Linked DNA regions of Rubinisphaera margarita. The main gene of each other region encodes a partner of the protein of the gene in region 2 in a complex. Links are inferred from orthologs where the notes say so. Each region holds a gene or a part of one and is shown on either strand. Other genes may lie near its edges.

What was found.
Region 1: the proteins of L1A08_RS12715 (region 2) and L1A08_RS02685 are in contact, whole or in part, in a crystal structure (PDB 8WTB), measured with the Bacillus subtilis proteins. The link is inferred for Rubinisphaera margarita from one-to-one orthologs.

What each region holds. Positions count from the first base shown.
Region 1 is NZ_JAKFGB010000007.1:77,432-93,338, forward strand. Bases 12,375-15,256 are described here. They hold L1A08_RS02685 (UvrB/UvrC motif-containing protein), read right to left. Parts: upstream 14,136-15,256; coding sequence 13,614-14,135; downstream 12,375-13,613. Other genes in these bases: L1A08_RS02675 (3-keto-disaccharide hydrolase), read left to right, coding at 12,405-13,202; L1A08_RS22685 (translation initiation factor), read right to left, coding at 13,271-13,672; cyaB (class IV adenylate cyclase), read right to left, coding at 14,257-14,829; L1A08_RS02695 (DUF971 domain-containing protein), read right to left, coding at 14,862-15,194. Also shown: L1A08_RS02620 (DUF1501 domain-containing protein), read left to right, coding at 1-922; L1A08_RS02625 (hypothetical protein), read left to right, coding at 1,266-1,646; L1A08_RS02630 (glutamate mutase L), read left to right, coding at 1,749-3,473; L1A08_RS02635 (hypothetical protein), read left to right, coding at 3,504-4,631; L1A08_RS02640 (DUF6754 domain-containing protein), read left to right, coding at 4,644-5,969; L1A08_RS02645 (hypothetical protein), read left to right, coding at 5,973-7,817; L1A08_RS02650 (hypothetical protein), read left to right, coding at 7,820-8,698; L1A08_RS02655 (hypothetical protein), read left to right, coding at 8,720-9,571; L1A08_RS02660 (endonuclease/exonuclease/phosphatase family protein), read left to right, coding at 9,606-10,541; L1A08_RS02665 (TVP38/TMEM64 family protein), read right to left, coding at 10,656-11,336; L1A08_RS02670 (hypothetical protein), read right to left, coding at 11,342-12,193; L1A08_RS02700 (multiheme c-type cytochrome), read right to left, coding at 15,312-15,907. UniProt on the Bacillus subtilis protein: Activates the phosphorylation activity of the protein-arginine kinase McsB. Is required for the delocalization of competence proteins from the cell poles.
Region 2 is NZ_JAKFGB010000013.1:74,209-90,176, reverse strand. Bases 9,721-12,663 are described here. They hold L1A08_RS12715 (protein arginine kinase), read right to left. Parts: upstream 11,801-12,663; coding sequence 10,640-11,800; downstream 9,721-10,639. Other genes in these bases: L1A08_RS12710 (hypothetical protein), read right to left, coding at 12,072-12,572; L1A08_RS12720 (GspE/PulE family protein), read left to right, coding at 9,721-10,410. Also shown: bioA (adenosylmethionine--8-amino-7-oxononanoate transaminase), read right to left, coding at 362-1,735; L1A08_RS12755 (polyprenol monophosphomannose synthase), read right to left, coding at 1,728-2,501; L1A08_RS12750 (hypothetical protein), read left to right, coding at 2,591-2,995; L1A08_RS12745 (FadR/GntR family transcriptional regulator), read left to right, coding at 3,038-3,763; L1A08_RS12740 (SGNH/GDSL hydrolase family protein), read right to left, coding at 3,750-5,225; L1A08_RS12735 (Gfo/Idh/MocA family protein), read right to left, coding at 5,402-6,688; L1A08_RS12730 (SPFH domain-containing protein), read left to right, coding at 6,909-7,868; L1A08_RS12725 (STAS domain-containing protein), read left to right, coding at 8,252-8,986; more of L1A08_RS12720, read left to right, coding at 9,142-9,720; 7-cyano-7-deazaguanine synthase QueC, read left to right, coding at 12,773-13,456; L1A08_RS12700 (hypothetical protein), read left to right, coding at 13,476-14,114; L1A08_RS12695 (DUF1501 domain-containing protein), read left to right, coding at 14,242-15,738; L1A08_RS12690 (Mrp/NBP35 family ATP-binding protein), read left to right, coding at 15,886-15,968. UniProt on the Bacillus subtilis protein: Catalyzes the specific phosphorylation of arginine residues in a large number of proteins.

The DNA.
Region 1 (15,907 bases), on a different replicon or contig from region 2:
GTCGATGGGGTCCTGGATTCAGTACGGCCTCGGTGCGGAAGCGGACGATCTTCCCGGCTTCGTGGTGATGACCAGCGTCGGCGGCCGCAACCCGCAGCCGATCGCTTCCCGTCAGTGGGGAGCCGGATTCCTGCCAAGCCGGTATCAGGGCGTCGAGTTCAACTCCAGTGGAGATCCTGTCTACTACGTGAAGCCGCCCAGGGGGGTATCGCTTTCTCAGCAGCAGAAGCTCGTCGCGGCGATTAACCAGCTCGATCAGCATCGCCAGCAGACGGTTCGCAACCCCGAACTCGACACCCGCATCGCCGCCTACGAGATGGCCTTCAAGATGCAGACCTCGGTTCCCGACCTGATGGACATGTCGAACGAGCCGAAGCACATTCTCGATATGTACGGAGCCGTGCCCGGCGATGGATCGTACGCGTCGAATTGCCTGCTCGCCCGACGTCTCGCCGAGCGTGGCGTGCGGTTTATCCATCTGTACCATCGTGGCTGGGACCATCACGGCGGCCTCGACAAGTACATGAAAGTCTGCTGCGGCCTGACCGATCAGCCGACGTATGCGTTGCTTACCGACTTGAAGCAACGGGGCATGCTCGATGAAACGCTCATCATCTGGGGTGGCGAGTTTGGCCGCACACCGATGTTTCAGGGCAAAGGGGGCGTCGGTCGCGATCACCATATCCGCGGCTTCTCAATGTGGATGGCCGGCGGCGGTATCCAGGGCGGCACCTCCTACGGCAACACCGACGAACTCGGCTACCACGCCGTCGAAAAGCCGGTCCACGTCCGCGATCTGCACGCGACGATGCTCCACATGCTGGGGATCGACTGGCGGAAGCTGTATTATCAGTACCAGGGCCTCGACATGCGGCTGACGGGCGTGGAAGAAGCTCACGTGCTGAAGGACATCTTCAGCTGAACGTCGCGGTAAGCTAGCGGAGATTGTCAGGCAAACCGTGTTCCTTCGCCCCCTTTAGGGGGAGAAGGTGCCCGAAGGGCGGATGAGGGGGCGATGAACTAGCGGCGTTCCGGATTTCTACCTGATATCAACGGCCCGCCGAGCATGTCACCCGCATTTCCCCCTCACCCTAACCCTCTCCCCCAAGGGGGCGAGGGAACATGTTAAGTTGAAACTGATCAAGAATACGGGCCTGACAAATAGCGACAGGCAGACTACGACCTTGTTCACCCGAATTCGGCGGCAGGATGCCGCCGCTACGCCCCCTACTCCACCTCAGTAGACCAGACAGCAAATAAACATCATGGCGTGGGAACGACTCAAACATGCTTTCGCGATCGGTTCCAAAGAAAAGGAGCCGCTGACGCCGAAGCAGGAAGAGATGCTCGATCGGCTTGCAAAGGCAATTCAGAAGCGGCGGCTCACGCCGGCCGCTGGGGCGTTTCTTGAGTTGTCGCGGCCGTTGACTTACATCGGCGCGCAGGGCCTGCACTTTCTCGAGCCGATCGCCACGTCGATTTTTTCTGCCGAGGAGTATCGCGAGTTCTCCTCGTTTCTGGAACGGCGGGATGCTGTCGATCTTGTCTGTTCCCGTCTGGATGCTCTGGAGAGTGGCAAGGACTCGGGGAATGCATTACCCTCTGAGGCGGCTGATTCGCCAGCCTCGCGACGCAGCCCAGATTGACAGACACGTTCAACGGTATGGAAACCGCTGCCAGTGATATCCCCTGAAAATATCAACGTCATCCTGGCCACCGATTGTGGAAGCACCACAACGAAGGCCATCATGATCGAGAAGATCGACGGGCACTATCGTCAGACCTATCGCGGCGAAGCTCCCACCACGGTTGAGGAACCCGCTGCGGATGTGACGATCGGTGTCACGAATGCCATCGCGGAAATCGGCGAGCTCGCCGGCCGCCGTCTGCTTGATGAGAACAACCAGATCATCCGCCCCGCCAATGGGAACGAGGGCTGCGATATCTATATCTCCACCTCCAGTGCCGGCGGTGGACTGCAGATGCTGGTCTCGGGCGTCGTCCGCGAGATGACCGCCGCTTCCGCCAAACGAGCTGCCCTCGGAGCCGGGGCAATCGTGCTCGATATGATTTCCGCCAACGACAAACGCAAGCCGTTCGAGCAGATTCAACGGATTCGCGAGCTTCGTCCGGACATGATTCTGATGTCCGGCGGCACCGATGGTGGCACCGAGAAGCACGTCGTCAAGCTGGCTGAACTTATCGCGCCGGCCAAGCCGCAACCGCGTTTCGGCAGTGAATACCGGATGCCGGTCATCTACGCTGGCAACAAACAGGCCTGGCCGCTGGTCCAGAACACCTTCGACGATTCGGTCGAACTTTCGCAGGTCGAGAACGTTCGCCCGACCCTTGACGAAGAGAATCTCGGACCGGCTCGCGACAAAATTCACGACCTGTTTCTCGAACACGTTATGGCACACGCCCCCGGTTACGATCGACTCATCGACTGGGCTGATGCGCCCATCATGCCGACGCCGGGTGCGGTCGGAAACATCCTCAAGAGCATCGCCGATCAGTCGGGGATTAACGCTGTCGGGGTCGACATCGGCGGGGCAACAACCGATGTCTTCAGCGTCTTCGATGGCGAGTTCAACCGCACCGTGAGTGCGAACCTCGGGATGAGCTACTCGATCTCGAATGTCTGTGCCGAAGCGACCATGCCGATGATCCTCCGCTGGGTGCACGTCGACATGGACGAACGCGAACTGCGGAATCGCGTGAAGAACAAGATGATCCGCCCAACCACGATTCCCCAGTCGCTGGAAGCGCTGATCTTCGAGCAGGCCGTTTCGCGAGAAGCGCTTCGGCTCGCTTACGTTCAACACAAGGAATTCGCGACAACGCTCAAAGGCGTGCAGCAGCAGCGAACCGTTGGGGATCTGTTCGTTCAGGACAGCAGCGGACGTTCCATCGTCAACAACATGAAGCTCGATCTGCTCGTCGCCTCGGGTGGAGTGCTCTCACATGCCCCGCGAATGGAACAGACCGCGGCCATGCTGATCGATGCGTTCGAACCGGAAGGCTTCACTCGGCTAGCCAAGGACAGCATCTTCATGATGCCCCATCTCGGCGTGCTCGCGCAGGTGCATCCCCAGGCGGCTCTCGAAGTCTTCGAGCGAGACTGCCTCATTTACCTGGGGACTTGTGTCGCCGCAGCCGGCACGCCGCAGCCGGGCAAAGTCGCCTTCGAGTACAAAATCACCGGCGACCTTCAGGCGCAGGGCGAAATGATGGCCGGCGACATCAAACAGTATCCGCTCGGCCCTGACGAAACGGCGACCGTGGTCGTGAAGCCGAATCGCAAGCTCGACCTCGGCAATGGCAAAGGTCAGCCGGTCGAACGGGTCGTTCATGGCGGGACGGTCGGGCTGATTCTCGATGGCCGCGGACGTCCGCTCGTGGTCGGTGAAGAGCAATCCGGTTACAGCCGGGCCGATGTCGCCCGCTGGATCAAAGCCCTCGACCTTTATTAAGAGACAACACTACTGGAGTAGACCGCCCCAATGGCTCACGCGTATACCCCCGGACTGAAAGTGACCGACTGCACGAATCTTCGTGTCAAGCGGATCCTGCCCATTGCCGGCACAGTCCATGTGGAACGCGGCCAGCGGGTCGAAGCCGAGGATGTCGTCGCCGAAGCACTCATCCCGGGCAATGTTTACCCGATCAATCTCGCCAATCAGCTGGCTGTTGCTCCCGCGGATATTCAGGACTGCATGCACGTCAACATTGGCGATCGGGTCGAGGTGGGGGACCTTCTCGCTGAGTCGAAGGGAATTTTCGGCTTCTTCAAGACGCCGTACCATTCCCGGTCCGCCGGCGTGATTGAAACCGTTTCCAGGATTACCGGTCAGGTCATCATTCGCGGCGAGCCGATCCCGGTGCAGGTCAAAGCCTACGTCAAAGGCGAAGTGATCGACGTCATGCCCGAGCACGGCGTGGTCATCGAATCGAGCGTGAGCTTCATTCAGGGCATCTTCGGGATCGGCAGCGAAGCCTTCGGCCCGATCAAGGTCGCGTGCACGTCCCCGCACGACAAACTGACCGAAGACAAGATCACGGCGGACATGCGGGGAGCGGTCATCATTGGCGGCGCCCGGATGACTTCGGAAGGAATTGCCGAGGCCATCAAGGTCGGAGCAGCAGCGGTTGTCTCCGGCGGAATTGACGATCAGGACCTGAAGAGCATTCTGGGCTACGACCTGGGAGTAGCGATTACCGGGACCGAGAAGATTGGTCCCACGCTCATCATCACCGAGGGCTTCGGCGATATCGCGATGGCTCAGCGAACGTACGATCTGCTCTGTTCCCGCGAAGGCGAGCAGGCGTCCGTCAGTGGAGCGACGCAGATTCGAGCAGGCGTGATGCGACCGGAGATCGTGATCCCGCTGCCCGAACATCGAAAGGCCGAGACAATTGATGAAGGTGTTGTGGAAGGCCTGCTGGAACCGGGTGTCAATGTGCGGCTGATTCGCGATCCGTACTTCGGACAGATCGGCCGTGTTGCCGCTCTTCCGCCAGAACCTCAGGTCCTCGATTCAGGATCAAAAGCACGTGTCTTAAGTGTCAGCCTGCCCGATGGAGCGGAGATCATTGTTCCCCGGGCCAACGTCGAAATCATCGCGGACTGACGGGAAGTCATCATGCCGACGAAATGCGACAACTTGAATTCAGAAGCCCGACGCTGGTTCTCACCGGCAGCGCTGGCTCTGATCGCCCTGTTGCTTCTGGCGATCAGTTCGCCGCTCCAGGCTCAGGAACCAGTTCCGCTCCTCATTGAGGATTTCCCGTGGGACAACGGCGACTCGTTGAAAATCACCGTTCCGCTGACCGATCCCATTGCCGACGCCCTGGCCGATGAGTCGACGACCTCGGGGCAACTGGTACTCAGTATTTCCGAAGAGTACGCCGGAGCGTATGAAGTCGTCGCTCAGATTCCGCCAAACGATGGATCCTGGACCCTCGACGCGGCAGCGCAAACCATTACCTGTAAGGTCTCGGGACTCGAACTCGATTCCGACTATTTCTTCCGTGCCAAATGGGTCCCTGCAGAGGGCGAGTCGCTGATCATCGCTGAGAACGAACAGGCCGTGCAGACGCACCGGCAATGGTTCCTCGGCGAGAAGTTTCCGCTGGCGTTTGTCGGCTTCATCATCTGTGGGTCGGTCATTTACTTCATCGAGATCGCCAAACGGGGACGCCCGCTCAAGGTTCGCAAGATTGCCGGACTGGAAGCGGTCGACGAAGCCGTGGGACGTGCGACCGAAATGGGCCGCTCCGTCCTCTACATCCCCGGCATTCAGGACATGAACGACATTCAGACCATCGCCGGCTTGAACATTCTCTCCCGCGTCGCCCGTGTGGCCGCTGAATACGAAGCCGATGTCGAAGTTCCAACTTCGCGAGCGCTGGTGATGACAGCCGCCCGCGAAACACTGCAGGGTTCGTATCTCACCGCCGGCCGCCCCGATGCTTACAATCCTGACCTCGCCTACTATGTGACTGATGAGCAGTTCGGTTATGTCGCCTACGTATCCGGGAACATGGTTCGGGAGAAGCCGGCCGCCTGTTTCTATCTGGGGGCGTTCTTTGCCGAATCGCTGATTCTGGCCGAGACCGGGAACTCGATCGGAGCCATTCAGGTCGCCGGGACAGCCGAGCCGTCCCAGTTGCCGTTCTTTGTCGCGGCCTGCGATTACACGCTGATTGGCGAAGAGCTTTTCGCGGCTTCCGCCTATCTTTCCGGCTCGCCTGAAGAACTGGGCAGCCTGAAGGGCCAGGACGTCGGCAAGATTCTTGTCGCGATCGGCATCCTCGCCGGCTGCCTGTCGGTCACGGTCGGTATCTCGTTCATCCCGGCTGCAGCGATCGTGCTTGCCATCTGCGGAGCGGCCCTGTTCCTGTACTCCGTTTTGAATCCGGGGACCTTTGCCGACTTCTTTAACCTTCGACGAACACCGGGAGTCTGACAGGTGCGACGTACGGTTCCGTTACTGATTGCCGCCACCTGTGGGATCGTCCTGATCTTCACGGCGTTCATCCCGGCTACGGTCAGCTGGGGCGAAACAGCCGCGGTCTGGTTCGACATCCTCGCGGCTATCGCCTTCATCCTCGGCGGCGGAAACCTGCTGAAGATCCATCTGAAAAAGGTGAGCGATCAGAAAGAAGGCTGGGCGTATTCGCTGATTACCGTCCTCACGTTTCTTCTGACACTGTTTGTCGGCCTGCTGAAATGGGATGTCTCGCCGAGTATTGACCAGGAATTCTACGGCCTGAGCTTCGCCCCGTTGACTGTTGAAGAACTGCCGGAGGATTTGACCTACAGTGTCGATGTCGCTCTGCCAGCCGAGTGGTTCGAGAAAGAATTGCCGGCTTCGGTTCGCAGTCAGTTGAGCTACTCCACCGAGGGTGAGGATGTCACTCAATTGCAGTTCCGCGGCTGGATGACGCCCGGGCAACAGAAAGATCTCAACGATTATCACCTGAAACTCGAATGGCAGTGCGCGGTTGAACAACTGGCCGAGAAGGCCCGACCGGCCGATCCGCTGGCTGGAGAAGTTCTTTACTTCGCCGATCACCGGGCTCTCGCCGCCCGCGGCCCGCTTTCGGAAGACGCCGAACAGGCTCTGCGCGATCTCGATGAAGGTTCCGCGTGGACCACGGCTGTCGACCAACTCGCCGAACGGAGTCGCCATGTGACGACAATGGCGATTTCCGATCCGCCGGCTGCGTTTCCTCCGTCCGACGAGTGGCTCGATCGTGTCGAGATCGTCGAGGGAGAACTGAGCGTCACCGGTCCGATCAGCATCGAGATGAAGAACGAACTGGCGGATGTCTTCCAGCACACCCGTCCGTTGACCCCGGAACAGATTCAGCAGTTCGTCGACGAATTGAAGTCGTTGCCAGGCGGACTGTCGGAAGATCAGGAGAATATGCTGCCCGGGCTCCTGGAATCGGGCTGGACCGCTGACCAGCTCATTAGCGCGGTTGATCAGGCGGGCGTTGCCGAGTCTCAGCAGAAATCGGCTTGTGATCTGCTGGAAGAACGACTGGCTGGCGAGACGAACCTGACGACCTCGCTGCCTCCGGCCGATTCCGATGTCACCCTCAACGACGCTCAGAAGTCCTATCTTCGTGAGGCGATCTCGGACTCTTCGGTGACGCTGACGCAGATTGGCCCCGAACTGGCCAGTCGCGGGAACTGGACCGACAGTCAGGCGGCCGCTCTGGACGAGTTTCTTGAAGCAACACCGACAATCGGAGAACGGAACCGACTGCTGGCGACCGCATTAACACAGGACGACCAGACTCTGTCGGACGAACAATACGAATTCCTGCTCACCCCCTACCGGGAACAACACCAGTGGGAAGAGCAGATGCATGCTCTGATGATGGCCGCTCATCAGGTCAAGTATTCCTGGTCCGGCAACTACGTCGAACCCGGCTCGCCATTTTGGTGGCTCTACGAATACGCCTTCACTCCGCTGACAGCGACGATGTTCTCGCTTCTGGCATTCTATGTTGCCTCGGCTGCCTTCCGGGCCTTCCGGGCCAAGAACTTCGAAGCCTTCCTGCTGCTGTCGACTGCGTTCATCATTCTGCTCGGCCGGACCTATGCCGGTCCGCTTCTGACGAGCTGGCTGCCTGAATCGCTGGCGGCTCTTAAGATTGAAAACATCACTGTCTTCATCATGTCGGTCATCAATACCGCGGGAAACCGGGCCATCATGATCGGAATCTCACTTGGCATTGTTTCGACGTCGTTGAAGATCCTGCTCGGTGTCGACCGTTCCTACCTCGGCACGGGAGAAGATTAAGTATGGCCTCGTACCAATCGATCGTGAACCGGCTGGCCGGACTGGACCGCAGATACATCTTTCTGATGATGCTGCTCGCTGTCGCCATTCCGATCCTGATGGAGTTGACCTTTCCGGAGGTTCCCACGCAGCAGGCAATCAATGTCTTCGACGAGGTCGAGCGACTCGAAGAAGGTGATCGCGTTCTGCTCGCGCTCGATTACGATCCGAGTTCGGAAGGAGAACTCGGACCGATGGCATCATCGTTTGTCATGCACTGTGCCGAGAAGAACGTCAAAATGTACTTCCTGACGCTCTACCCCGGCGGACCTCCCATGATCCAGCAGTCCATCCACCGGGTGCTGATGACGGACTATCCGGAACTCAAATACGGCGAGGATTACGTCGACCTGGGGTTCAAGCCGGGCTACGAAGGGGTGATCAAAGTGATCATTACCAATCTGCGGGAGCTCTTCACCACCGACACTCGCGGGACGAATATTGACCAGATTCCGATGTGCCAGGGGGTCGAGAGCCTGCAGGACATGGATCTCATTATCTGCGTCAGTGCCGGCTATCCCGGGGCCAAGGAATGGGTACAGTACGCGAAGGCCGCCTTCCCGGAACGAATCAATCTGGTTGCCGGAGTTACCGGCGTTCAGGCGCCTTATCTGTACCCGTATGTGCCTAAGCAGATCATCGGACTGCTCGGGGCCATCAAAGGAGCCGCGGAGTACGAGACGCTCGTCACCGAGAAATACATCGAAGGAGAGCCGAAAGCTCTCTATCAGGAAGGACGCCGCCGTATGGGGCCCCAGCTCGTGGCTCACCTGCTGATGATCGGTCTGATCATCGCCGGCAACGTCCTTTACGTCCTGCAGTCGACCCGAGCCAAGACCTAGGTAGCCGAGAAGACGGCCATTATGAACGAACGCATCATCTGGACTTGCCTCATCGCCATCTTCCTTCTGTTCGTGACCTATCAAACGGCCACCGATCCAGAAGGCAAGGCGGGACGACATTACGTAAAGCAGGTCAACGGACACTGGGTCGATGCCGATGAGATTGACCGTCGAGCCGGGATCGCCGAGCTGAGCTACACCCGCTCGTTTGGCCTCTGGATGGCCGCCTTCTTCACCCTCTGCATCTTTTCGTTTCTGTACCGCGACAATCCGTTCTACAAAGTCGCCGAAGCCACGGTTGTGGGCGTTTCCGCGGCCTACTACATGGTGGTCGGCTTCTGGTCGACTATCGTGCCGAATCTGTTCGCCAAACTCATGCCCGGACTGACACAACAGTGGGCGATGCCGGGAATGTCTCCCGAGCCGGAAGCCACCAGCGTGTTCTATATCGTCCCGCTGGTGCTGGGTATCATGCTGCTGATGAGGCTCGTTCCGAAGATGAGCTGGATTTCGGTCTGGCCGCTGGCGTTCATTATTGGCACCACGGCCGGGTTGCGAATGGTCGCCTATCTGGAGGCCGACTTTCTCAGCCAGATCGAGAACAGCTTCCTGCCGTTCGTCGTATTAAATGGCAGCGGGATTGATTACGCGACTTCCTTCACCAATATCTTCATGGTGATGAGCCTGCTCGCCTGCCTGACATACTTCTTCTTCTCGATTGAACATAAAGGCGTTGTCGGCGGCGTTTCCAAGTATGGGATCTGGATTCTCATGATGACCTTCGGAGCCATGTTCGGCATGACCGTGATGGGCCGCATTGCTCTGCTGGCAATTCGCCTGGAATTCCTGTTCCGGGAATGGCTGAATATCTGACGGCGGCTCCAGTTTCGCCGCGTGAAAGGTTCACATGATTCGCTCGATCTGCCTGCTGTTGGCTGTCCTGCTCGTGTCTTCAAGGGTTGAGGCCGAGGAGCTGACGATTGCCTTCTGGAATGTCCAGAATTTGCTCGACGAGCACGACGATCCTCTGCTCCCCTACGACGAGAAAGCCTCGGCGAGTACCGTCCGCGAGCGACTCGGCAAAGACGCCCAGGTCATCCGCGGACTGGATGCCGACATTCTCGGACTGGCCGAGGTCGAGAACATGGCCATTCTCCGACAACTCGTCAGCGGCTATCTTTCGCGCAGTGAATACAAGTACTTCACGCTCATCGACGGCACCGACCCTCGCGGCATCGACTGTGCGATCCTCAGCCGTTTCCCGTGCACGGTGCAGACTTTCGACATTCCCGATTTTCCTCGCGATTTACTCGTCGCCCGTTTCACCACGTCTGGCGACCCGTTCTACGTCATCGTGAATCACTGGAAGAGTCGCCGGAACGATTCCGAAAACAACCTGCGTCTGACATGTGCGAAAGCTGCCGCCGACTGCATTCAGGAACTGATCTACGGCATCGAAGGGCGTCCCGTCCCCGTGGTGCTTGTCGGTGATTTCAACGACGATCCGACGGACGAGTCGCTGAAATATTTGGAGAAGCAGGGCCTTCGCAATACGATGAACAGCATCTCAGAAGACTTGCGTTGGACTCACGGGCATTACGATCGCGACGCCAGTTCGATGAATCTGCACTGCTTCGATCAGGTGCTAATCAATCAACAGGCCGTTTCCGGAGGTTCGATTCGCTGGAAGAAGTCGCACATCTATCGGCCGTCGTTCATGATCAACGATCGCCGCTCGTTCAATGGCCGCAACATTCCCCTTCCGATTGACGATTACCGCGACCGCATTGGCTATTCGGATCACTTCCCGGTCATCGCAACCTTCGAAGTCAACTCGCGATGACTTTGCAGCCGTCCCGAGCAAGTTCAAACTCCGATGGCAGCGAACGCAGGAGCAAACTCAATCATTGCCGTCGGATGGCGCCCATGCGACTGCAAGGGGAAGCATGAGGATGCTTCAACTCTCGGTGCGTGGCAACCACTTCTTCAGTAGAAGAGTGAAGCCGAGAGGGACGAACAGGGAAAGAATCAGGACGACCGGCAGATAACGGTCATCGGAGAACCAGCTGCCAAGAGCTGCATAAGCCGCGGCGATGGCCAGATTTGTCAGCGCGAGAACCGGATAGAACAGCGCTCGCCGCAGCCGCCCTGCTCCGAGCATAAGCACGGCAGCTTCTCCCAGGATCGGCAGCGGTCGGGAAACGACCAGCGTGAACGTCCCCCAGTCCCTGACGAAGCGGTGCAACAGCTGTTCATCGTCTGGTTTCGCCCAGCGACGGAGAGCCGGCCGGCCAATCGTCCGGGCAATCTCGTAGCCGATCGCTGCTCCGAGTATCAGCCCGACGGTCGCGAACAGAGTCGCCGTCAGAAAGCCCAGCTGGCTGCCACCGTAGGTAATGACTCCGCTCGACGGAACTGGAAGAAAGATATCGACCGCGAGCAGAAGCAGCAGCAGGTTCGCGGTTCGCTCCGGCGTGACGGAAGCTTTCAACCACTCCAGTTGACTCGCCTCAAAAACGTCGCCCAGCACCAGAAAAGGAATGATGGGCACCAGCAGGATCAGGACAAAAACGAGGATCAGTCGTTTCAGCGATCGTCTTGTGGATAGTCCGGCCTGGTCTTCGCTCTCAGAATTCATCGCGACTACGGTTTCTCGAGCATCGCTCGCTGGTAGTCCTGAAACGAGACAAACTCGAAGTGCTGATTCTGCAACATCGACTGCCAGTCGCGAATCCGTGTCCGGTCCTGAGGGCTCAGACTCCACTGAATACTGTGCTCGGCAGTCAGAACCGTCCGGGCCTCATCCTTCCGAGTCAGCTGAACGCGCACGGGCAGCAGATTTCTGCGGACGAGCTCTTCGTTGATCTTCAACCGCGGCCCGGGAAGTGAGGATTGACCATGCAACATGTAATTGAGTTGAGCGGCTCCATCGGTGTACAGCCGAAACGTCTCCGCCACATCCCCGTTGGGTGCGGGGACGGTCTGGATCGAATACTGCATCACCGGACTGGAGAAAAGGACTTCGTTCGCTTCACTGCCATCGGTAATGTCGAACTGTGGGTCGACCTGGAAGCGAATTCGTTCGATCTCGGCTGCCGCATCCGCGGAATCGGTCTGAGAAACTTCATCGACGTAGTCGCTGGCCTTCGAGCGGGCCACCTTGAGGTAGTGCCGTAACTCGCTGAATTCGACTGTGCACCCTTTGCGATGACTTCCACTCACAATCGTATACCGTTGCTGCGCGGGATCGTAGATCACCAGTTCGCCCACCATATCGATCCAGTCGTACGCTTTTCCGGCATGCCAGAGCGTCAGACTGCGCGAAATCACTTCGGGACGCGAACTCTGGGCGCCGCCCGTCTCGCGGAAGACGCGTGTATAAATGCGGTAATCCTGAGCGAATCCGCATTGGGCCAGACCCGACAGGCACAGGATCAGGGCGGCAGTAACAGTCAGAATTGCTCGCACGGTCTTGTCCAGTTTGAGTGACGACATCGAAATAGGCAGATTTTGCAGCCGCGCCCGCTGGTCCAGCGATGGCTCGGGCGGCCGTAAAGTATCGATTCCCGCCGATTGACTCAACGTGAATCTCGATGGCAATCTGCAAGGGGTCTCGAATCCTCAGCAGACTTGCCCCCGGCATCCGCGTACTTCACAATGAACCGATCAACATTTGCTGTTCAATTCTTGTCTGACGGGAAATCTCATGCTTCGCCGAGCTCTCATCGTTCTTCTCTGCCTCGTGACCAGTGGCCTCTCCGTGAATCAAATCCGTGCCGCCGAGCCGGAGCAGTCTGGAAAGTGGATTCCGCTCTTCAATGGAAAAAACCTCGAGGGTTGGACGCCAAAGATCAAAGGCAAACCTCTGGGCGACAACTTCGGCGACACGTTCCGGGTCGAAGATGGCCTGCTGCAGGTCCGGTATGACAAGTACGAGAAGTTTGACCGCCAGTTCGGGCATCTGTTCTATAAGACGCCCTATTCAAACTACAAACTGCGAGTGGAGTATCGGTTTGTCGGCGATCAGTGCCCCGGCGGCGAAGGCTGGGCACTGCGAAACAGCGGAGCCATGCTGCACGGCGAAGATCCGAAAAAGATGACGGTTGACCAGGATTTCCCGACGTCGATCGAGGTTCAGTTCCTCGGCGGAAACGGGACGAAGGATCGAACCACGGCGAATCTCTGCTCGCCCGGCACGAACGTTGTCATGAACGACAAACTGTTCACGCCACACTGCACGAGTTCTAGCTCAGAAACCTATCACGGCGATCAGTGGGTAACCGTCGAAGTCGAAGTCCGCGGAAATAAGAGCTTCCGCCACTTCGTCAACGGCGATCTCGTCCTTGAATACTTTGAACCCCAGCTCGATCCTCGCGATGAGCACGCCAAAGAGCTTGCCGATGAACAGGGAAGCGTGATGCTCTCCGGCGGCACGATTTCACTGCAGTCGGAAAGCCACCCGATCGACTTCCGCAAAGTCGAACTGATGATTTTGGAAGACTGAGAACTCGGGGTCAGGCACATGCCCACGGCTTGCGTGGGCATGTGATGCAAAGTCGGTGAGAAAATCCGTCAGCGAACGACGTAGCCCATTTCAGCAAGCACGCTGCAAATTCGGGACTGGTGATCGCCCTGGATCTCGATGGCGCCGTCTTTCAGCGTTCCCCCTGCCCCGCAGACGGTTTTCAGCTTCGTCAGCACGTTCTGCAGAGCTGGGGGATCATCGGCGAAGCCCTGCACGACCGAGACCGATTTCCCGCGTTTCCGTTTCTCCAGACTCACCTTGAGCTTCTGAGAAGCGGGTGAAATGGACGCCGGCACTTCAGGTGGGCAGACACACTCCGATTCAAGCCGATCACATCGTTCGCAATGCGGCGGACGATCAAACTGCGTTCCTGCGAACATTCCCACGGATTCAGGCCCCCTGCTTGCCTGCGGAACCGCCGAGTTCGGTTTCGACTTTACGAATTTCATCGCGGATCTGAGCCGCCTGTTCGTAGTTTTCCTGTTCCACCGCTTCGCTCAGATCACGTCGCAGCTGTATGAGTCGGAACTGATTCTCACTATCGAGTGGAGCCCGCTGGGGACGCTTGCCTCGATGGACCGTGTCGTTATGGATGTTCTCGAGCAGCGGCAACAGTCGCATGCGGAACGATTCGTAGTCATGCGGGCAGCCGAAGCGGCCCGACTCACGGAACTCCTTGTAGGTGATCCCACAGTTCGGACAGACCATGGTCTCGTCTTCCGAAGTCCGCTCATCCATTTCGGAATCGGGCAGCAGCGATTCGACAAACGATTCTTCCGGCGACTTCTGATCGGACTTATGCATGTATTCGTAGAAGTGCGACTCGCAGAAGTGCAGTTCTTTCACGTCGCCATCCTTAAGCATCGTGACGTGATAAACGGCCGGCTTGGAGCAGACGGAACATGGTTTCATAAGAACTCAGCCAATCAGTTCGGACAGGCAAGGCTGTCTGAGGATCAAGAAAATCAGAAGCTCGATTATAAGCGATGGTCCACGAGGCGTGCGATTTCAGTGCCGCGAAAATCCGTATCTGTCAGGAGGCTGTCGACTCTGCCAGGCGATCGAGCAACAATCGCAGGTAGCTGCGTCGTTCGACCTTCGGTCCAAGGTGCAATCTTTGAGCCAGATCGAGAATCCATTTTCGTGTTTCTTCGAACTGGCTTTCCTCGGATACGCATTCGAGCTCGACGTAAGTGCCGAGACCGTCCACATGATCGATCACGATCTCCACCTCGCGATCTTCGTCGGGCAGGTGGTAGATCTCACGGGATTTTTTCACACAATGGACGACACTGAACCCGAGCTGTTCCAGAATCACCTGCATTTTTCGATTCTGCTCGACTCCGTCTCCCAGATCGACCTCAACCTCCTGTCTGCTCTTGGTCTCCTGATCGAGGAGCGGCCCCTTGTAGGTCATTCCATTTCGATTGTCGGTCCGGCGGATTCGGAAGGCTTCATCGGTCGAAGCGAAATCCCGCAGCGGATGCCCGAAGTAGAGATCTTCCTGTTCGACAGAGTCTTCGCAGACTGCGCCCAGGCCATCGAGCGACTGGCGGAGGACATCGAGATCGTGAACGGGATATTTGACTTCAACTTCGTAGTGCATCACGGAGGTTTGTTTCTCCCTCTTTCCAGAATTCAGTGCTGTTGCTGCTCGGCCTGGCGATCCATTTCCACTTGAATCGACCGGAGATACTTCCAGGTATAGAGCCCGGTGCTGTGGCCATCGCTCCAGTAGATCTTCACCGCGTAATTCCCGACCAGTTCCATCTTGCCGGGTTGGATATCTTCCGGGGCATCGTCGACAAAAAATGTCCGCTCGCCGGTAAACTCATTCACGCAGTTGGCACAGGGACACAGCCCCCGAAGGACACGGAACGGAAACTCAAAGCGGTCCTCTTCCGACCAGCTGCAGACGAGCATCTGATCGGAAAGGCGGGCAGTAATATTCTCCGGAGGCGAGACAGTCATCGCGGGATTTCCCGGGTAGCGTTTCCACGGCTCATCGGGCCGAGGAACCTCGATTGATAGGGGGTCGATGAAGGAATTGTTGCGAATCCCACCTGTCGGGACAACCGGACCGCCCCCTCAATCCTTGCCGCGATGCTGCACCTTCGGCCAATAGGTCTGGAAGTTGAATTTCGGACTGTTCTCGAAGTCGTGGCACTTCACACACAGCTTCTTCTCGGCTGTCACCAGGTCGATTTTCATCGCCTCTCGAGCGGACGCGAGGTCCGGATTGTTCTGACCGGTTTCTTTGAACGTCTCTTCCAGAGTGGTGTGATGGCTGCCGGGACCGTGGCAGTTTTCGCAGCCCTGTCCGGCCAGGTGGGGCGACTGATCCATACTCACAAAGCCACTCTCGTACCGAAACACTTCCTGAGGATTCCAGCCGACCGAATGGCAGGCCAGACATTCCGGATCATGCACTCGATTAATCCACGGAACTTCCGCATAGCGTTCGTGCCCGCTGATCAGCGTCTCAGTGGCATGACTGTGCCGCGATTCTTTCCATTTAGCGAAGGCCTTCGTGTGACAGGTGCCGCATTTCTCGGAACCGACAAACTTATGCCCATCAGGATGTGGAACGGCAGGTTCGCTCTGCACAATCTGCTGTTCCTTCAGCAGGTCCTGGTAGAACGCCATATGGTTTTCCATCGCCGGCGTTCGACGAAAGCGTTCCT
Region 2 (15,968 bases):
CGAGGTCGGCGAGCAGTGGATCGCGTCGCAGATGCTGAAGCAGTGCATCGACCCCCTCCCTGCTTCCAGCCATGAAGAGGTTAACCCCTTCCGGAGTGAGCAGAATCGTCCCTTTAAGTTCCTGAGCTTCGCACAGTTCGCGAAGTTCGTGCCGCCGCTCCGGCAACCGGTCGAGCGGGACGAACTTGTAAGACGCGATATTGACGATCGACTTCTCTTCGGGAGAAGCCTTGGGAATCGAGCAGGTTTCAGAGGACGCGGACATCAGTCAACAGGCAATAGCGAAGATCAAAGAAACAGTGGTCGGAACCGCCGACAGCGACCGGTATTGTAGTTTCTGACCGCCGTAAAGTCTTGACGTTCACCGATTTTTCGCGGAGAGCGCGGTCTCGCCACACACTTCGCGAATCGAGGCGATCGTCGCATCGCAGAGTTCGTCGATCTCGGCTGCCGGCATGGCGACGGCCGGCATGAGGATGATCACGTTCCCGAGAGGTCGAATAATCACTCCCCGCCGCCGGGCGGCCAGCGTCACCTCGTGTCCGATCCGCACCTCGGGTCCGTACGGCTGTTTCGTGTCGCGATTAATGACCAGTTCGATGCCGACCATGACCCCCTTCTGCCGGACTTCACCGACGTGGGGATGATCGTTGAGCTCGGATAGTCGACTCTTCATCTGCTCAGTAATCTCGGCGACGTTCCCGAGAACATTCCGCTCATCAAACAATCTCAGATTGACCAGAGACACGGCAGCGGCCAGCGGATTTCCCGTGTAGGTGTGGCCGTGATAGAACGTGCGGCCTTCGTGCGGCTGGCCGAGAAAGGCGTCGTAGATCTCGGATGTGACCATCGTTGCCGCCAGCGGCAGATAGCCAGCGGTGATTCCTTTGGCCAGACACAGGACATCGGGCACGACCTGTTCCTGTTCACACGCGAACATCGTTCCGGTCTTGCCGAAGCCGACGGCGACTTCATCGGTGATGAGCGGCACTCCATGTCGAGCGGTCACTTCGCGAACATGCTTAAGATAGCCGGGGGTGTGCACCTGAATCCCGGCCGCTCCCTGAACGATCGGCTCCATGATGAAGCCGGCGATGCGATCGCGATGCTCGGCGATCGTCGATTCGACCTGATCAAAGCAGTGCTTCAGCCACGATGCGGCGTCGTAGCCTGGCGGAACGCGATAGGCAACCGGGCTCGGCACCGTCAGCGTTTCGAACAGCATGCCGCTGAAGGGGCGGTGAAAGGCTTCGACCCGGCCGACGGCCACCGAACCGAAGGTGTCTCCATGATACGACTCGGCCACGCGAACGAAGATCCGGCGTTCCGGTTCAGGCTGTGCCTTCTGATGATGGAACTGCACAACCATCTTGAGTGCGGCCTCAACAGAAGTGGCCCCGGCATCTGAGAAAAAGGCGTGATTCAAACCGTTCGGCGTCCGCTGCACGAGTTCGTGAGCGAGCTCAATGGCGGGCGGACTCGACAGGCCGAGCAATGTCGAATGAGCGACTTTGTCGAGCTGGTCCCGAATCGCCGCATCCAGTTCCGGGACGCGATGTCCGTGTACGTTGCACCAGAGCGAGGAGATGCCATCCAGATAGCGTCGGCCATCGACGTCGGTGAGATAGAACCCTTCACCCGATTTGATGATCGGGGCCTGTTCCTCGCCCCAGGCGGTCATGGGAGTGAAGGGATGCCACAGTTCAGTGTTGTCCCAGGCGCGTAGATCAGACACGTTCCGTCGTTCCTTTCTTCTTCGGCTCCAGGCCGCAGCGGGCGATGATCCACACCGCCTTCATCGCTTCGTTCATATTGATTTTCGATTCGCCCACTTCGCGATCGACAAACTCGATGGGGACTTCCGTAAACTTCGCCCCGCCTCGCGCGCAGCGGAACAATAACTCTTCCTGCACGGAATAGCCGCGGGATCGGAATTCCGAAAAGTCGACCTTCCGCAGCAGATCGCATCGGTACGCCCGGTAACTGCCGCTGCAGTCACGAATCGGCAACCCCATCCAGCTGCGGGCCCAGAAGTTGATCGACTTGCTCATGATGTGTCGCTTGAGGGGCCAGCCCTTAATTGATCCAGAGGCGACATACCGCGAGCCGATCGCCACATCGGCATCAGTCGTTTGCAGCGCTTTCACCAGTTCTGGCAGGTACCTCGGATGATGGCTGAAATCGGCATCGAGGTTGATCAGAATGTCATAGTCCTGAGCGATGACGTGCTGGAACGCGAACAGGGTCGCAGAGCCCAGGCCACGCTCGCCGTGACGGCTGTGCAGATAAACCTTCGGATCACTGGCCGCTCGATCGAGAACGACCTGACCGGTGCCATCCGGAGATTCATCGTCGATAACGAGGATATCGGCTTCCGGCAGCGAGCTGCGGATTTCGGTCAGCAGCCGGCCAATGTTCTCCGACTCGTTGTACGTACAGACCGTGACAACGATTCGAGAAAGCGATGGCTTGGCGGCGGGGGAATTGGCGTCCTGAGTCAAGGAAGACCTCGGCATTCTGCGTGGGGTTTGCGGTCCCGGGCGGGAAGGGGAATCTTTTGGATTCTGTCGCTGAGACACAAGTCCGAGGCATGGATTTTGGCGAATTCGTCCTCAAAAGGCTGGAAATCATTGCGTCCGATGACACCTTTGCGGCAGAATCGGCCATGGATCCACAGGAACTCCAGGCAAAACGGTGGCAGGTCGGCGCGATCGCCCTGCTGTTGTTGACAGGCTGCGCGGTGCTGGCTTTTGTTGATAGTAGCCGGCAGGGCGTCATTGCTGTAATGCTGCGCGTTGGCATTGTGATGGGGTGTCTGTGGCTGGCCATTCCGACCATGGTAAGTCACCCGCGAATTCTCCGACGGCTGCCGTGGTACGTCTTGCTTACCGGCATTTTACTGGTAGCGTTTATTAAGCAGTTCTTGTTAATTATTCCCCTTTTCATCGCACTGGCAATCCTGGCCATGTTCACGGGACGCAAGCCGCCCAACTAGGATCACCAGCTGAGATTCCTCAGACCAAATGTCACCTCGCCAATGAACTTAGACCGGGCCGAAAGTCGAACAGACTGTACCGAGGAGACTGGAAAGCGGCAGAGCACGACCAGCCGCCTCTATGAGGAGATGATCCATCTGATCGAATCGGGTCAATGGGAAGTGGGCGGCCCGATTCCCAGCGAGCGAAATCTGATGACCCAGTTCGGTGTCAGTCGGATCGCGGTTCGTGAATCGCTTTCAATGCTCCGGGCGCTTGGCGTTCTCGATATCTCTCACGGACGCAGCACGACGGTCCGGAAGATGAACTCCGAGACGCTCGCCAAGCTTTTCCCGCTCATGCTGTCGATGGAAGGCGAACAGTCGCTCGTGCATGTGTTCGAAGTCCGCCTGGGGCTGGAACTGCAAACGGCTCGGCTCGCGGCCCAGAAACGCACGGCTGATGATCTCAATCGTCTGACGGACCTGGCATCCCGGTTCGATTCGTTTGATACCGACACTCCGGAGTCGATCGAGTCGGACCATCAGTTTCATGTGCAGATCGCCAAGTCGACCGGCAATCCGCTCTTCTGGGTGTTGCTCAACGTGCTCGGCTCCTATGTGAAGTACTCTCAGCGGGAGAGCGGGAAGCACAATCCGGAGCAGCATCACCGAGCCTCGACGGCTCACCACGAAATTCTCGACGCCATCACCGATCGCGACCCGCAGCGGGCCCAGTTCTGTATGGAGCGTCATCTTCGCGACGCCCATCACATCACCGGTCCATAGCCGACGCCGCCGGATTCCGGCGGATCTTGTCGCCTCGTCCCGCCGCCCAGCGAAGTAATCCCCCAAGTCGACGCTGCCCCTCCGCGAAATAAATCGGATCGAGCTCCGCGATCGATTCCCGGAAGCGATCAGAAATCCGCGTGTTGATCTCCGGGGCCTCGCTGACCGGAACCAGCTTCAGTTCCTGCATCCGTTCCAGGGTCCTGAGGGCGATTGTCTGATGCCCTTCAATCGTGGGGTGCACGTGATCGAGAAAGAGTTGCTCACCCGGCACACCGGTCGGCGAGAGTTCTCGGAACAGAACCTCGATGTCGATCAACGGCGTGTGAGTCGACTCGGCGAGCTGAAGCAGGCCCTGCTGCATCCCCGTGAGAATTCGCAGCGGACAAATGTCTTCATCGCAGGCTCGGCGGAACGCCCCGGCTGCTCCCTCATAATCGAGCTGCTGCAATAGCTCGTGAGCGAGCGCGTAGTTCAAACCGGCGTGTCGCGGATTGAGCCGCACCGCCTGCTTGAGTCGAATGAGCCGTGTCTCCCCGTCGTCTTCGCCTGCAAATAACCGCTGGATCTCCTGCTTCCGTTCCACAGTCAACCCGGGTGAGTCCAGCGACTTGAACGGAGGACAGTCCTTGAGATTCCGCGGCGGGTTGAACAGGATGATTGGCAGATCGTGTTCCCTGCACATCGCGATCATCCGCTCGATATTGAAGCGGAAATGGGCCTGCACGCCGGTCCGCCAGTTGTCATCGCGGACATAGTTCTGCAACCCCTGCTGATAGTCGAGCATGGCGTCGACTTCTGCGGGGAACTGCAGTGGAGCGGGCGGAGGGGATTCGTCATGGACCGTCAGCTCTCGAACCAGTTGCACGGTTTTTGACGAGGCGAGAACTCCCTGGGCGCCTCCGGCAAACTCGCGAATCGGTTTGATTGCTCCGTAAGTTCGATCTTCCAGAAACTCGTTGTGACCCGAGTAGACGAGGATCAGGTCAGGCTGGTACTCGAGCACTTCTTCAAGAATCGGCACGAGTCGATAGCTGGCATAGGAGACTCCACCACAGTTGACGACGTTCCAGTCGCGGGTGGAGTCCGTCTCGTTGAGCGCCAGTTCCAGCCAGGTCGTGAACGACGTCTCGATCGCATACGGCCTCCCCTGCACGGTCGACCCGCCCAGCCAGAAGATGCGGAACTCATTCGCGGGCTTCTCGATCGGGAACTGTTCAGGACGGAAGTAGCCGAGGCGATCTTTCCGCGTCCGATACAACCCGGATTCTTTGTCCGCTTCGAACAGCGGCTGCGGATTCACAAACTCGACGACCGGATTGAACTCTTCCACAGGAGGTGACCAGCCGGTCATCCTGAGAGTCGCCTCCAGCAATAGAAACGGCGACAGTCCGAGCAGGATCGCTGCCAGACGGAAGAATAACTTTCTGCGGAACGGGCGCTCGTGAGAAGAGATTGTCACGGAAGGTCGAAACCCTGACCAAATGTCTTAACGCATTTTCATGCTTCTCCTGCAAACGCCTGCAGTCGAATTTTGAATTTGCTCCAGTGAAGTGCACGAAAACAGGCCGGGACGAGTCTTCGTTCGTCCCAGCCTGAAAACGTTTTTCTACGCACGATGCCATCTCTGCGGTGACATCACACCTTGGGCTCGAATTCCTTCGAGTACTCGCGGCTCCAGAGCTTCATTGCTTCGGAATCGTCCTTAATCTGATGCGTCTGCGGATCGATCGTCAGCTGGCGACCGACGCGATACGAGATGTTCCCCAGATGGCAGAGCTGCGTACTGCGATGAGCCTCTTCGATTTCGCAGTTGAGCTTGGCTTCACCGCGGATCGAATCGAGAAAGTTCTGGAAATGGTCTTTCTCATCCGTGCTCCCTTTACCGGAAGCGAGTTCTTTGCCGTTCATGTCGCGAGCCGTGTAGCCCGCGTCGCCGGTGATATCCAGCGAGCCCTTCGTGCCGAAGAACGTCATCGCGGCTGGCGAATCGACCGGGCTTTTCTTGAACCAGCTTCGCTGTTCCCAGACGATGTATTTATCGCCGAAGTTGTAGGTGGCGATGCTGGTATCTGGCGTTTCCTGGTCATCGTCGGGATGACGCAGATGACCGCCGGTGCAGGAGACCGTGGTCGGAGTGTCAACGTTCATTCCCCAGCGAAGTACGTCGAGGTAATGGACGCCGTTGTTTCCGAGTTCCGCGGTTCCCCATTTCCAGAACCAGTGCCAGTTGTAGTGCACGTAGTTGTCCTGGTATTTCGTGTCGGGAGCCGGGCCCTGCCACAGCTTCCAGTTCAGCCACTCGGGCACGGAAGCCGGCTTACCGTTCCCGATGCTGCCGCGAGCGTTGTAGTAGTGACAGCGGGCATACAGAACATCGCCGATCACGCCATCGTGCAGTTGCTTGATTCCTTCCTGAATCCCAGGACGACTCCGGCGCTGGGTGCCCATCTGAACGCGACGGTCGTACTTGCGAGCCGCCTCGACGAACATCTCCCCTTCCCGAGGATTATGGCTGCACGGCTTCTCGACATACACATGTTTGCCGGCCTGACAGGCCATGATCCCGGCCGGGGCGTGCCAGTGATCCGGCGTGGCGATGGCGAGGGCATCGACATTCTGGTCGTCGAGAATCCGACGGAAGTCATCGGTTCCCTGTGGCTTGAGGGACTGATTTGTCTGGGCGACATCCTGAGCCCGTCCGACGTTCCGCGAGTCGACATCGCAGACCCAGGCCACTTCGCAGTTGGGCAGGCTGGAGAAACCTTTCGTGAGTGCCAGCCCGCGTCCGGACGTGCCCATCACGCCGATGCGAACTTTTTCGTTGGGGGATTTTGCATCGGCAAACAAAGCCGGAGCGGAAAGCATACCGAGGGCGGCAGCGGAGCTGCCCTGAAGGAACGATCGACGGTTGACTTCAGTCATGAATGGGGCTCCTGTGAGTGGAGTATCGCGGATGGAAAGTAGGGCGGGACAGAGTTTCTGCCGTAGCCGCTTGCCACTGTTACGCGAGCGCTGACCCGGTGGCCGACGGACCGCAGAAGAACTTCCAGCGAGACTGTGCTACGCTGTCTTCTGGTCGGAAACAGCATATCACGATCTTCTCTGAATATCACCAGCAACGAAGAAAACCGGGAGCCTTTTTATGTCCAGCAGCGGTGTGATGACATTCTTCGGGTTTTACGTGATTCGGCAGGATGAGATTGGTGTCCGGTTGACGCTGGGACAGTTTTCAGGAATCGTTCGTCCGGGTCTCGGCTTTGCGATCCCGTTCTTTCAGCAGATTACCAAGACCAGACGCTCGTTGCAGACAATCGATCTCCCGGAACAGCAGATCGTGCTCAACGGCAATATCTCGGTCCGGATCTCCGGCAATCTCAACTTCCGTGTCGACGATCCTGAAAAAGCTCTGCTCGATGTCAGCAACTATCGCTACACCATTCAACAACTCGCGTTGACTACCATTGCCGACGTTCTCGGCACCAAGACGATCGAAGAAGTTCGCAACGAGAAGATTAAGATCGCACAGGAGATCGAAGCGATCGTGGCTCGCAATGCGAAAGAGTGGGGCCTGCGGGATCTCGATATTCGTCTGACCGATGCCCAGCTCGATCACTCGCTGCAGCGGGCGATGATGCGCGAGACCGAAGCGCAGAAAGAAGCCAACGCGATCAAGATCAAAGCCGAGTCCGACAAGTTCGTCTCGCAGATCTTCGCCGACGCCGCCAAGACTCTCGGAAGCTCTCCGGGAGCGATGACGCTTCGTGTGCTGCAGACCCTCAGCGATGTCAGCAATGACAAGACGACGGTTGTCATGCCGATTCCGATTGAATTGCTGACGATGTTCCAGAATCAACGTTCCGAAGGAGACCGCGCTCCCCGGGGCGACTCAACGGGAGTGCAGACGGGACCGATGGGCGAACTCAGAATGAGCGGTGGCAAGGCTGTCGCCACGTGCCCCGGATGTGGAGCCAAGTACGACGTCACTGAGATCGCGGGCAACCCGGACTTCGATGTCGATCCCGAGGTGCCGGGGCAGCAACTGCGCTGCCGCAAATGTTCCATCGAATTCTCGTTGCCTCAGGAGATGCCGGCAGCGGAATGAATTCAACGGGAGTCGAACGCCGATAAAGGAGGTGAAGCCCCCCGGATTCCACGTCCGGAAAATCGCTTCGGGACGTAGACAGGCGTGCGCGATGCGGCGAGGTGAGAAATCGGTGAAGACTTTGACCGTTCTTGTTTTTAAGCCCGAGTCGGCTTTATGATAGGTTCAGAGTGACCGTCCGGTTTCCGCGGGCCAGGCAGAAAGCTGACGGGGTCGATCTTGATCCCGGTCCGTGCGCGGCGCCGCAGATTCCTGAACGATGGAATGCTCAACATCAACGCCGTATTCATGGCCGCGTCGAAAAAGCGGGATCACTTCTTATATCGTCCCATCGTATCCGCTTGTTCGAAGGCAGCTTCTCTTATACCGATCTGGAGAATGTGGTGACACAAGCAGAACAGTCGTTCGAGTTAACCCAGGAAGGCAATGTTTCAATCCTGAGACTGCTGCCCCAGTTGAATAACGTTCAATGGGGCGATATCGACTCGATCGGTACCGAAGTCCTGAACGCCATGGCGACGCAGAAGAACCCGCAGGTCATCATCGACCTGTCGCAGTTGAGTTATATGGGCTCAGCCATGGTCGCTCTGATCGTCCGGGTCTGGAAAGCTGCTCAGGCCCGAGGGGGCAAGATCAGCGTTGTCTGCCCGAACGATGGTGTTCGAGAGGTTTTGAAACTGGCCTCGCTCGACCGTGTCTGGCCGATAGTCAACACGACCGAAGAAGCTCGTCAAGCTCTCGGCCTCAAAGGGAGTGCGATGCCGAACAGCACGGGGACGACGAAGTCCTCCGGCAGTGCGGGGTGGATTGTGGCCGGCATTCTTCTGTTGATCTGCATCGGCCTGGCCGTGTTCGCCTTCAATCCGGGAATCTTCGGGATTCGGCCGGAAGTCATCAGGGTGGTAGAGCCCGTTCCCGAAAGCACGTCGGAAACCTCCGCTGCGGTTGAACCCCGGATCCGCTCGGTTCCTGAAGTCCCCGCGCCAGAAATGACCAGTCCGGCGTATGGTCCGGCAGATACCGTCAAGCTGACGACTCCGCCGCCCGTTCTGACAACCGAACCGGCTCCGGCGGCGACCAGTACTCTGCCCGAAGGCAACCCCTTCGCTCCGCAATAAATGGAGAGCGTCCTTTCATTTTCCCGACAAATTACCAAGAGCTTAAGAATTCGTGAAAATGGTCTTCATCAATATCCACGATCACATCGGGAAATCACTGAACTGAAACGTCGATCAATCCGGCGAATAGTCCTGAATGCAAAGGAGTGGACACCATGAGCAATGAGCAGTCGGTCGAAACTGAGGATGGATTCACTCACCCTGGGGGAGAAGTGCGGCAGAAGGCCCTGCAGGAGGAGCTTCGCAGCCTGATCGACGTCGTTGGTCCCGGCCCGCTTGTCGATCTGCTCCTCGAACGGGCTTTCGAACTCGGTGCCACCGACATTCATTTCGATCCCCGCCCGGATGGCCTGCGGATTCGACTGCGTGTCGACGGTATCCTCCACGATATCCTCCAGCTCTCACCGGCAATGACCTCGCAGGTCATCTCCCGCCTCAAACTGATGGCCGGGATGGACATCACGGAGCGACGTTACGCTCAGGACGGCCACATCTCCAACGCCGTTCTCAAAGGGAAACGCGATATTCGTGTCGGCGGCGGGCCAACTCTCTATGGCGAGCGTCTCGTCCTGCGACTGATGCCGAACTCAGCCGACTTCGTCTCTCTCGAACAGCTCGGGCTCGAAAGCGCGCAGACGGAAAAGATCAGGAAGCAGATCCATTCCCCTCACGGAATGATTCTGAGCGTCGGCCCTGTTGGTTCCGGAAAAAGTACCACGATGTACAGCTGCCTCAGTCTGCTCAATGATCCGATGCGGAGTCTGATCACGATCGAAGACCCGGTTGAGCGGCGGATGGATGGCGTTAACCAGATTCAGGTCGAGCAGAAGATCGATTTCAGTTTTGCCGAGGCACTCCGTGGCGTCCTGCGACAGGATCCAGACGTCATCATGGTGGGGGAAATTCGCGATCCCGAAACCGCCCACATCGCCGTGCGAGCCGGTCTGACTGGAATCCGGGTGCTCAGCACTCTGCATGCGAATGAGACGACAGCGACGATCGATGTCTTCCGCGACTTCGGCATTCCGCCGATGTTCATCGCCGACAGCGTGAACTGTGTGATCTCTCAGCGTCTGCTCCGCAAAGTGTGCACCGAGTCGAACGAGGAGTATCATCCCGACCAGGCCGCCTGCGAGTTCCTGGGAATCGATCCCGCTCAGTCGGAATCGGTGACTCTGAAACGCGGCGTGCCTGCCGACTGCAACTTTCACACGGGGTTCAGCGGACGGACCGGCGTCTTCGAAGTGCTCGTCGTCGACAGCGAGATTCGCGAGGCGATTCTCCGCAACAGATCCGCCCGCGAACTGCAGCGACTGGCACTCGACCGCGGCATGATCACCCTGGAGCAGGCCGCCAAGAACAAAGTCCTCTCCGGTCAAACGACGATCGAAGAACTGCACCGCGTCCTCGCTTTTTCAGCCTGAGGCCCGCAGGAGCGACGATTCTCAACAAGGCAGGCTTCGGCCTGCCTTGTTTCGTTTCCACACCCTGTTCCGTAGCGACGGCATCCTGCCGCCGAGTGTGCGTGACCGTCTCCCTACTTGGGTGGAGTCCTTGGACGTCCGGGCGGAATGCAGGACCGTCGATCAACACGGACCGTGATCTCTGCTTGCCGACTCCCTTCGGCGGCAGGATGCCGCCGGTACCGGGAGATTAGTCTTCGTCGCCTTCGGCTTCAGAGAGGCGTTCGCGGAGATAACCGGCCCGGGCGGTGTTGCGTTCGGCCGAGCTCAGTTCGCGGGAATAGCGTTTCTGCAGATGAGCAGGCTGCGTCTGAATGAACAGCTCATTGGCCAGACTTAGATCAGGCGTTTCGATCAATCCGAGATTCACGCCCATCCGCAGGCTCGACAGCAGGTGCAGGGTTTCTTCCGAGCTGATGGTCTGGGCATTTCGCAAAATGCCATACGCCCGGGCCACCTGATCGTGCAGTTGCTGATGACTCTCGGTCACCAGAGCTTTGCGAACGCGGCGTTCGTAATTGATGATGTTCGGCACCACGTCGCGAATCATATCGATGATCTCGACTTCGTTCTTGCCGAGCGTGATCTGGTTCGAGATCTGGTAGAAGTCGCCCATGGCCTGGCTGCCTTCTCCGTACAGTCCGCGTACGGCCAGGCCCATCTTCTGCATCGCCTGGAAGACCTTTTGAATCTCCCGGGTTTGTACCAGAGCCGGCAGGTGCATCATCACACTGACGCGAATCCCGGTGCCGACGTTGGTCGGACAGGCGGTCAAATAGCCGAATTGTTCGTGGAAGGCGTAGGCTACCTGCGATTCGATCGCATCGTCGAGCCGATTCATTTCCGCCCAGCAGTCATCAAGATTGAACCCGCTGCGGAGGATTTGCATCCGCAGATGATCTTCCTCGTTGATCATCACGCTGGTCTGCTGGCTGTTGCCGATCACGACGGCTCGCGGCCCGGAAGCTTCGGAAAGCTCCCGGCTGATAAGCTGACGCTCCATCAGGAACTGCCGATCGATGCGGGACAGAACTTCCACGTCGATGAACGCCAGGTCGTCGTAGTAAAGACTCGAATCGTTCGTGTCTCCGCCCGGTGCTGCTTTTCGCGCTGAAGAGGCGGCTTCGCCGACGGATTCGGAACGGGCAGCCGCACGACGGTGCAGCTGAGAGACGGCGTCTCGGAGCGTCTGCTCGATCTCGAGCCGAGTCTGGTCGTCGGTGCGGGTGAGAAACGGATACTGCGCCAGATTCCGCGCCAGACGGATGCGACTGGAAACCACCACATCCGACTCATCACCCTTCCCTGAGAGCCAGCCGCCCGTAACGGACAGTAACGCATCCAGATCCACGCTTAACCTCCAACTGTTTTCGGCTACCGTATTTCAGACCGCTGAAGGAACTTCGTGCGAATCCAGCGCACCTCCCCACTCATCGATCGTGTCCGACCTTGCATTGTAGGGGCAGAATTTCCACGGAGAAGACGAAAAGCCCCGAATGCCCGCAGCAAACCCGTCGCACAGCGGCGAAGCGTTTTCTCCGGGCGGCCCGACAGTGTAGCGGATGCGGCTCCGGTCCTGCTACCGAACTCAGATCCGCTGAAAGAGCGAACAGCGGAGCCGGTTATTCGACGGGAACTTCGATCGGCTCATCCGCTTCAGGAACCGGCGCGGGAACCTGGGGGACGTCGGTCGTTTCCCCGGAGGGAACTCCGGATGGCTCCGGCAGCGGGATCATCTCGGGAACTGGCATCAGTTCGGGGTCCGAATCCAGCAGGTTCGCATCCCCTCGGGCCGCTTCGGCTTCTTCTTCCGCCAGGTAGGCCCAGTACTTCATCCGGTATTCGGCCGGATAGTAGACGTTTCGGCATTTCCGACAATGGGGACAGCAACGCCCATCCGCGCACGGACAGAGCAGGTGGTTGATCCCGAACCGCTGCCAGTCGGGCATTCCGATGCGGCTCAGATCGAGCCCCGGCTCGTAAAGCGGGTCCAGTTTCCATTTCGTGTCCGCAATCGCGTCGATGACATCGGCATACAGCCAGGTCACGCGGTAGCACTGGCAACCGGTCAGGCTGACGGCGGCTCCACAAAGTAAGATGACGGCGAGAATTCGTGACGGCATAATAGGGCAATCTCCTCCCCAGGCGGGTTCGGGTTGTCATCATGATCGGCCGTTCGCCGTGTTGTGGACGCACGAATTTAACGGATATACTGAATAAGCGGCTCACTCCGTTTCTATCGGTAACTGCTGGTCAAGCTGGGTAAACTTTGCGGCCTGAAAGGGTCTGCTGAACATCCCGAACAGGATGAGAGGATCGACTCATGAAACGTAAAGCCGTGGTTCTGTTCAGCGGCGGACTCGATTCGTCGACGACGCTGGCGATCGCTAAAGCGGAGGGGTTCGAGATCTACGCCCTCTCCTTCAGTTACGGTCAGCGGCACGATTTTGAGCTCGATGCAGCCGCGAAGCTCTCCCGGGAATTCGGCGTGAAGCAGCACGTCGTCCTGCCTCTCGATGTGGCCGCCTTCGGGGGCTCGGCATTGACCTCCGACATTCCCGTCCCCAAGTCGCGGTCCGTCAAGGAAATGAACGACAGCATTCCGGTCACCTATGTTCCGGCTCGGAATACGGTGTTTCTCTCCCTGGCGATGGGCTGGGCGGAAAGTGTGGGTGCCTGCGATATCTTCATCGGCGTGAATGCCGTCGACTACAGTGGATATCCCGACTGTCGGCCCGCCTTCATCGAGGCGTTCGAACATGTCGCTCAGCTCGCGACGAAGTCGGGCGTTGAAGGGGAGCAATGGAAGATTCATGCCCCGCTCATTCACATGACCAAGGCGGAGATCGTTCGCAAAGGGACCGAACTCGGCGTCGATTACGGGCTGACGCACACCTGTTATGATCCCGACGAGCAGGGGCGAGCCTGCGGCCAGTGCGATGCCTGTCTGCTGCGCCTGCAGGGATTCGCCGAAGCCGGGCTGAGCGATCCAGCCGAGTATCAGTAACCTCCGCACGGAGCATCCCATGCTGACTGAGTTCATTCGCGCGGTCTCGGAAGAGTTGCAGGACCACTGGATCAAAATCCTGACGGCGGCCGCCTTCATGGTCGTTGGCTGGTACTTCGGACGCCGACGCGAACGCCGCGACTGGACCAGACGCGAGTTCATGGATCGGCTCAACGTTTCGTTGAACCAGATCACCGACGGCACCCTTCGGATCCGCACGCTGATCGAGAAGGATGCGGAAGACATCTTTCTCAATAAACATGCCGTGAAAACACTGCAGTCGCACGCGACGAAAACAGTTCCCGGCAAGCCGATTATTCCGGTCCCCCAAGACGACTGCTGGTACTTTCTGAACGCGGTGCTCAACGAGATCTCGGAGAAATATTCCGCAGGCCAAATCGCCCAGGAAGCCGGTTTGCCCGTGACACCGGTCACCTTTCTTGTTTGTCTGACCAATGAAGCCGATGGCGATGTCCGTACGCGGAAGATGCGAGCCATGGTGATCCGGAAGGATTTGCTGTTGAAACTTCCGTCCGATATGCCCAAGCTGGAGAGTCCCAACCACAAAACCCGCTGGGGCACCCTGCAGGCGATGGCCAAAGCGTACGCCGCGACGCCGTATCAGTTCTGCGAGGTCGACGTCATCATTCCCCGCTGAGAAACGCAGGCAAGATCGAACGTACAACTGACTCGGTCAGTTCTGAAAGACGGCTTTCGTCGCATTGACGAAGCCAGTGGCACGCGTCGATCTGCCAATTGAATCGAGTTCATTTCGAGGTACTTCAATGGAATCGTTCTGGTCACAGCGAGACGGCGAATCGCTTCGCGAATCATTAGGGCTGCAACTCACGCGACGCCACTTCTTCGGCCAGGCATCGCTGGGGCTTGGCACGGCTGCTCTGGCGTCGCTGGGAGGTTCTGCGCTGGCGAATACGCCGACCGATTCTTCCCAGGGATTACCCGATCTGCCTCACTTTGCTCCGAAGGCGAAACGGGCGATTTATCTGTTCATGGCTGGAGCTCCCTCTCAGCTCGATACGTTCGACTACAAACCGAAACTCGACGATCTGTTCGACAAAGATCTCCGCTCTCTGCCCGACGTCCAGAAGGGCCAGCGAATCACCACGATGACGTCGGGACAGAGTTCGCTGCCGATTGCTCCCTCGAAATTCGAATTCGCTCAGCACGGGCAGTCGGGAGCCTGGGTCAGTGAGTTGCTTCCTTACACGGCGAAGATGGTCGACGACCTGGCCATCATCAAGACCGTGAATACCGAGGCGATCAATCACGATCCCGCGATCACCTACATCTGCACCGGCAATCAATTGCCTGGCAGGGCCAGTCTCGGTTCGTGGCTGAGCTACGGACTGGGCTCCATCAACGACAACCTTCCCTCGTTCGTCGTGATGACACCTTCCTGGACCGGGCGGCCGGAAGCACAGGCTCTCTATAATCGACTCTGGGGATCCGCTTTCCTTCCGACGCGGCATCAGGGCGTTTCGCTGCGATCGCAGGGCGATCCGGTGCTCTTCCTGTCCAATCCCAGCGGCATCGATCGCGAGATGCGGCGGCGAATGCTCGATCGGATGAACGAACTCAACGAGCAGGCGTACTCGCAGTGGGCCGATCCTCAGACGCGGGCCCGAATCGAACAGGCCGAGATGGCCTTCCGCATGCAGTCGTCGGTGCCGGAACTGGTCGACACGTCCGACGAGACGAAGGAGACGCTGGAAAAATATGGCCCGGATGTCACGAAGCCGGGGACGTTTGCCGCGAGCTGTCTGCTGGCCCGTCGAATGGCGGAACGGGACGTGCGTTTCGTGCAGATCTTCCACCGCGGTTGGGATCAGCACGCCAATATCGCCCGCGATCTGGTCAATCAGTGTCACGATGTCGATCAACCCGCCTGGGCGTTGATTCAGGACCTGAAAGAGCGGGGCATGCTCGACGACACCCTGGTCGTTTGGGGGGGAGAATTCGGCCGCACGGTGTACTGCCAGGGCAAGCTGACCCGCGAGAATTACGGCCGCGATCACCACCCTCGCAATTTTTGTGTCTGGATGGCGGGCGGCGGCGTGAAGCCGGGCATTGTTCATGGGGAAACCGACGACTTCAGCTATAATGTCATCAAAGACCCGGTGCACATTCATGACCTGAATGCCACGATCCTGCATTGCATGGGCATCGATCATTCCCGCTTCACGTTCCAGTCGCAGGGACTGGATATGCGGCTCACGGGGGTCAACCCGCAGACGTCGGTGCACGCGATCCTGAAATCGTAAGCTGACTTCGCCGGGAAGCCCGCCGGGGTTCAGTCGATCCATCGGCGTTGCTGCATTTGTAATTCGGGCCCTGACCTTGTTATTACGTAGGTTGCTGGACGCTGCCGTCCCGACCCCGGAAGTATGACTTTGTAAAGCGGATTCCTGATGAGCTCCCAGATTCCCGACTCCCTGAAATCGGTCGTGTTCCCCGGCCTGGATCGCACCCTCGACGCCGTGAAGGCGATTCG